Regions from separate parts of the Microbacterium sp. NPDC058342 genome, predicted to be linked through region 2. Evidence: predicted binding sites of a transcription regulator. Region 2 holds the regulator's gene; the other holds the start of a gene.
The links. The regulator LexA, encoded in region 2, represses DNA repair genes until DNA is damaged. The targets are predictions, from matches to a motif close to TCGAACANNTGTTCGA.
Positions count from the first base shown of each region.

Region 1 (3,410 bases), on a different contig from region 2:
TTATAGCGAAGAGGCGAAAGCCCCGGCGACCGGCACGGCGAACAGAAGGAGACATCATGGCACTGACCGCACACTCCACCATCGGCGAGTGGCTGAACGACCCGACGGGCGGCGATCTCATCAAGAACCTGTTCGAGAAGACCGGCGCCGACCCCGAGCTGCTCACCCCCGTGCTCGGCCTCCCCCTGCAGCAGCTCGTCGCCATGAGCCAGGGCGCCCTGCCGCAGTCGGTCGTCGACGACCTCGTCCGCACCGCGAACGGCGGCGAGATCCCCGAAGACGCCGCGCCCACCGGCTGGGTCGAGAACATCACCGCCGGACGCTTCGCCGGAAAGACCGTGATCGTCACGGGCGCAGCATCCGGAATCGGCAAGGCGACGGCCTCGCGCATTGCGCGCGAGGGCGGGCGCGTGATCGCGGCCGACATCTCCGCCGACCAGCTGGATGCCCTCAAGACCGAGCTGCCCGACGTCGTCACCGTCGCCGGCGATCTCACCCAGCAGGACGCGATCGACGCCGTCATCGCCGCCGCCGGCGACCGCATCGACGCCCTCGCGAACGTCGCCGGCATCAACGACGACTTCTCACCCGCAGGCGAGACCACGGATGCCGTGTGGGATCGCGTGATCGCGATCAACCTCACCGCACCGTTCAGACTCATGCGCGCCGTGCTGCCCGTGATGGAGAAGGCCGGCCGCGGCAGCATCCTCAACGTCGCCAGCGAAGCCGGCCTGCGCGGCAACGCATCCGGCAACGCCTACACGGCCAGCAAGCACGGCATCATCGGCGTCACCAAGTCCGCCGCGTTCATGTACGGGCCCAAGGGCATCCGGGTGAATTCCGTCGCCCCGGGCGGCGTCGCCACCGGCATCCCGATGCCGCCGAACATGTCCCAGGTCGGCTCCGCGCGCCTCGCGCCGTTCCAGCAGGCGATCCCGTCGCTGGCGACCGCCGAGCACCTGGCCGCGTCCATCACCTTCCTGCTGAGCGACGACGCCGTGAACATCAACGGCGCGATCCTGGCATCCGACGGCGGGTGGTCGGTGCAGTAACGCACCATCCTCCGGTTAGCGGGCCTCGCCGGGTCTCACAACCCCCTCGCCCGACCGAGCGGGGACGGGCATCGTGGTGCATCCGACAGAAAGGTGCGACGACATGACCGACATGACGGATGACCGCAAGAAGCTGGCCGATCTCATCAAGGACTTCCGCTTCGCGATGCTCACCACGCAGGACCCCGACGGCAAGCTCGTCTCGCGACCGCTCACCGTGCAGGAGGCGGAGTTCGACGGCGACCTGTGGTTCCTCGTGTCCATGACCTCGTCGCCGGGGGCGACTCAGGCAGTGGATGCTGCGGCGAACGTGGCTCTCAGTTCGGACGACTCCTGGGTGTCGCTCTCGGGCATGGCGCGGCTCGTCGAGGATCGGCAGAAGGTCGACGAGCTGTGGAATCCGGTCGTCGAGGCCTGGTTCCCCGACGGCCCGGACGACCCCGATGTGGGCGTGCTGAAGTTCACGGCCGACTCCGCGGAGTACTGGAACATGCCGGGCGGCAAGATCTCCGCGGCGTTCAGCTTCGTCAAGGCGAAGCTCACCGGTGACAGCCCCGACGGCGGCGAGAGCGGCAAGGTCGACCTCTGACCCAGGACGCCCCGAGCGGGAGCGAAGCCCGGCGCACCTTGCGTGTGCCGGGCTTCGCTCGCGTTCCGCCGAGGTTGGCTGACCGGGTCGTCGTTCGGAACTCTGTTCGAATGTCGGAGGCCCTCTCGATACTGGAAGCATGACATTCGCGACCGAGATCACCGACCGCGCTGCCGCGCTGGTCGCGCTGATCGGCGCGGACGTCGAACCCGGCGAGCTCACCACGCGCGTTGCAGAGTTGAGCGACGCGGACGCCGTCTCGGTGGCCGAAGCGGCGGCGGCGATCGTGCGCTGCGCCGAGCTCGCGCAGGTCGCTGCAGTCGGGGTGATCGCCTCGCGCTCCGCCCGCGACGCGGGCCATTCCGGTCTCGCCCAGGCGCGCGGGCACCGCACGGCGGTCTCGCTGGTGCAGCAGCTGACCGGAGCGGGAAGAGCGGATGCGGCGCGCAAGGTGCGCGTGGGCGAATCGCTGCTCGGGGCGCACGCGCCGGACGTCGCGGGGACAGATGCCCGTGCGCGCGCCGATGTCGACGGCGCGACGGAGGCGACGGATGCCGACGGCGAGCCGCCCGCATGCGAGGGCGGTCCGCCCTGGCACGCACCGTTGACCGCCGCACTGCTCGCCCAGACGATCACGACCGCGCAACACGACGCGATCCGCAGCGCGCTCGGGGAGCCGCCCGTCGACGCGTGGGGAGCCGCGGCGGACGATGGCGGTGCGGATTCGGCGTCCGCCGCCCGGCAGGCCTGGTCGCGAGCCGCAGAACATCTCGTCACCGAAGCCGGGGTCCGATCGCTGGAGGAGCTGCGCAGTGCCGCCCGGTCCCTTCGCGACCGGCTCGACCCCGACGGTGCGCATCGCCGCTTCCTGGAGCGGTTCGAGCGACGCAGCTTCCGGCTCTGGACGGATGCCGACGGCAACCGCCGCGGCTCGTTCCTGTTCGACGACGAGGGTGGCCTGTTCGCGCAGACCGTGCTCGACAGCGCGCTGCGGCCGCGGCGCGGCGGGCCGCGATTCGTCGACTCCGCCGAACGCGAGCGCGCGACGCGGCTGACCGACGACGAGCGCACCAACGATCAGCTCGCGTACGACCTGTTCCTCGACGTGCTGCGCGCCGGCACCCTGGCCGACGCCGAGAGTGTGTTCGGAACCCGGCAGGCCGGGGTGCGGCTGGTGCAGGTGGTCGACGCATCGGGCGCCACCGCGCCGACCGCACACAGCGAAGACGGCCTGACGACCCTGCCCTCCGCCGCCTCCGATCAGCGCATCTGCGACAGCGGACACGTTCCTGTGACCGTCGATGCGTGCGGCAACCCGCTCGACGTCGGGCGAGAGCACCGGCTGTTCACGCCGCGGCAACGGATCGCGCTCGCCGTGCGCGACGGCGGATGCATGTGGCCGGGCTGCGACCGGCCCGCCTCGTACTGCGAGGCGCACCACGCCGACCACTGGGCTGAGCACGAAGGCCGCACCGACATCGACCGGGGCATCCTGATCTGCCGGTTCCATCACATGAACCTGCACCATCACGGCTGGCGGATCACGCGGCGCGGCAAAGACGACTTCGTCCTGAAGCACCCGGACGGCCGGGAGACCGTCCTGCACCGCCGAGCTGCGCTCGCCTACGCCTGGGCCGGCATCGACCCGCCGCCGCGAAGATTCAGACCGACCGCGTGAAGCGCGGCTGTTCATGCGGCGGGGACCGACGCTGACCGGCTGAGCGACCCGGCGCGGCGAAGATTCAGACCGACCAGGTGAGGCGCGGCTG
Region 1 is NZ_JBHXID010000001.1:193,443-196,852, reverse strand. Features, by position in the region: gene ACFWHT_RS00905 (SDR family NAD(P)-dependent oxidoreductase) at 57-1,052, shown strand; gene ACFWHT_RS00900 (pyridoxamine 5'-phosphate oxidase family protein) at 1,156-1,641, shown strand; gene ACFWHT_RS00895 (DUF222 domain-containing protein) at 1,781-3,319, shown strand.
Region 1: the regulator LexA is predicted to act here: its motif matches at 1,736-1,751, upstream of ACFWHT_RS00895 (DUF222 domain-containing protein).

Region 2 (3,410 bases):
ACGGGTGCGGGATGTAGCCCAGCGCCTCGAGCGTGGCCGAGATGCGGTCGCGCTGCTCGGAGATCTCGTCGACCATCCTCAGCATGGTCGACGAGTTGCGCAGCGCCGCGGTCGCGGCCGCCTGGGTGAGAGCGCTCAGGTGGTACGGCAGACGCACGAGGCGCAGCGCGTCGATGAACGCGGGGTCGGCCGCCAGGTACCCGACACGTGCGCCGGCGAAGGCGAACGCCTTGCTCATGGTCCGGGAGACGGCGAGCCGGGGACGACCGGTCAGCAGCGACAGCGCTGAGGGCGCCTCTTTCGGCGCGAACTCGTGGTACGCCTCATCGACGATCACGATGCCACGAGCGGCCTCGTACACGGCGTCGACGACGTCCAGTCCGAGCGGTGTGCCGGTCGGATTGTTCGGCGAGCAGAGCAGCACCACGTCCGGGTCGGCGGCGCGCACCTGCGCTGCCGCGCTCCCGGCGCTGATGCGGTAGTCGTCCTCGCGCGTTCCCGTGAGCCACGTCGCCCCGGTGCCCTGGGCCAGCAGCGGATACATGGAGTAGGTGGGCGCGAACCCGAACACGGTGCGCCCGGGACCCGCGAAGGCCTGCAGGATGTGCTGCAGCACCTCGTTCGAGCCGTTGCCCGCCCAGATCCAGTCGGCCGTCAGCCCGTGTCCGAGGTACTCGGCGAACGCCTCACGGAGAACCGTGAACTCCCGATCGGGGTAGCGGTTGACGTCGCTGAGTGCGAGGGCGACGTCGTCGAGGATGTCGCCGATCACCGCATCCGGGACCGGATGGGTGTTCTCGTTCACGTTCAGCGCGACCGGCAGAGGCGCCTGCGGCGCGCCATACGGAGTGAGCCCGCGCAGATCGTCGCGGAGGGGAAGCTCGTCGAGAGAGGTCACCTTCTCCATGGTAGAGCGCCTGCGTACGGGTCCTTCCCGCATGACGCAGCGTCAGCGCGAGTACTGCACCGGGATCGCGATCTCGGCGCCCACCTGGATCGACCCGCTGCGGAGGTTGTTCAGACGCTGGATGTCGTCGATCACGTCGCGCGGGTCGACTTCCGGGGCGACCTCGGTGGCGATCGACCAGAGCGAATCGCCGGGCAGAACGGTCACCGTCTCGAACGAGATCTCGGCCACCTCGTCGCCGGATGCCAGGGCCGAGCCGCCGGCGAGAACCGAGAGGCCGATGCCGACCACGAGCGGAGCGGCCGCCACCGCGACCAGCAGCCGGCGACCGCGCGCCGTCAGGCGCAGACGCGTCCGCTGCGCCGAACGGCCGTCCGCAACCGCCGGAACGCGAAGAAGCGCGGGGGTCGGGATGCTGATGGTGCTCATGCGGTGCTCCTCTGGTCGGCCCGCCGAAAGGCGAGGGGCGGAACTGGTGCAGCTTTCGCATCCGGCATCCGGCCGGGGACGCCGGATGCGAAGCTACGTTCCGAATGTATCTTCGAACTCGAACATCTGTCAAGAACTCTTCGAAATCCACGCCCGAAAGTTCTCGACACGCTCGAACAGATCTTCCGTTCTCGGCGAAAACTCGGATACGGTTTCGATACGGACAGCCCACCACGGGCCACCGACATTCGAATCGGACGTCCGCGAGGGCGCGGATTCACGACAGGGCCGGCACGGCAGAAGGAGCACCGATGAGCGACGACCAGACCCCGGCATCCGATGCTCCGCGCACCCGTCGGCGAAAGAACCTGAGCGCCAAGCAGATGGCCATCCTGGAGGTCATCCAGACCTCGATCGCCCGGCACGGCTATCCGCCGAGCATGCGGGAGATCGGAGACGCCGTCGGACTGAAGTCGCTCTCCAGCGTCACGCATCAGCTCGGCCAGCTCGAGCTGAGCGGGTACCTGCGCCGCGACCCGGGCAAGACCCGCGCGATGGAGGTGCTGATCGACCTGCCGGGCACGAGCACCGAGAGCCCCGCCGACACCGCGCCGGCCGTCGGCGACGCCGCGCTCGTGCCCCTGGTCGGTCAGATCGCCGCCGGTATCCCCATCACCGCGGATCAGCAGGTCGAGGAGATCTTCCCGCTCCCCCGCCAGCTGGTCGGCAAGGGCGACCTGTTCATGCTGAAGGTGAGCGGTGAGTCGATGATCGACGCGGCCATCTGCGACGGCGACTGGGTCGTGGTGCGCACGCAGCACGACGCCGAGAACGGCGAGATCGTCGCGGCGATGATCGACGGCGAGGCGACGGTCAAGACGTTCCGCCGTCGCGACGGCCACACCTGGCTGCTCCCGCGCAACTCGGCGTTCGAGCCGATCCTCGGGGACGAAGCGGTCGTCCTCGGCAAGGTCGTGGCGGTGCTGCGCGCCGTCTGAGCGCGTCGGGACGGCTTCGAAACGTCCAGACCCCTCCGGGTCGCTGGATCACGGAGGGGTCTGGACGCCATGGCGGGAGCCGGCGCCTCCGGATCAGGCCGGGACGTTCACATCCTGCCGGACGCGGTGCGTGGCCTCGACGATGTTCTGCAGTGAGGCGATCGTCTCGTCGTAGCCGCGGGTCTTCAGGCCGCAGTCCGGGTTCACCCACAGCTGACGCAGCGGCAGCTCTGCCACGGCGCGGCGCAGCAGCGACTCGATCTCCGCCACGCTCGGCACGCGCGGGGAGTGGATGTCGTACACGCCCGGGCCGATACCGTGATCGAAGCCCTGAGCGGCGATGTCCGCGACGACCTCCATACGGCTGCGCGCCGCCTCGATGGAGGTGACATCGGCGTCCAGCGCGCGGATCGCGTCGATGATCACACCGAACTCCGAGTAACAGAGATGGGTGTGCACCTGCGTGGCGGCCGCCGCGCCTCCGGTCGCCAGCCGGAAGGCGCGCACCGACCAGTCCAGATAGGCGGCCTGGTCGGCCGCTTTGAGCGGCAGCAGTTCGCGCAGCGCCGGCTCGTCGACCTGGATGATCGCGATCCCCGCCCGCTCCAGATCGGAGATCTCGTCGCGCAGCGCCAGCGCCACCTGGTTCGCCGTGTCGGCGAGCGGCTGATCGTCGCGGACGAACGACCACGCCAGGATCGTGACGGGCCCGGTGAGCATCCCCTTCACCGGCTTGACGCTCAGCGACTGCGCGTACTCCGCCCACGAGACCGTGATCGGCGCCGGCCGCGACACGTCGCCCCACAGGATCGAGGGCCGCGTCGCACGCGATCCGTACGACTGCACCCAGCCGTGCTCGGTCACGGCGAAGCCGTCGAGGTGCTCGGCGAAGTACTGCACCATGTCGTTGCGCTCGGCCTCGCCATGCACCAGCACGTCGAGCCCGAGGTCCTCCTGCAGCGAGACGACGCGGTCGATCTCGGCCCGCAGGAAGCTCTCGTAGTCGTCCTGCGGAAGCTCGCCTCGGGTGAACTGCGCACGTGCCCGGCGGATGTCTCCGGTCTGCGGGAAGGAGC
Region 2 is NZ_JBHXID010000003.1:224,266-227,675, reverse strand. Features, by position in the region: gene ACFWHT_RS14885 (histidinol-phosphate transaminase) at 1-907, opposite strand, end outside; gene ACFWHT_RS14880 (LysM peptidoglycan-binding domain-containing protein) at 950-1,336, opposite strand; gene lexA (transcriptional repressor LexA) at 1,648-2,334, shown strand; gene metE (5-methyltetrahydropteroyltriglutamate--homocysteine S-methyltransferase) at 2,428-3,410, opposite strand, start outside.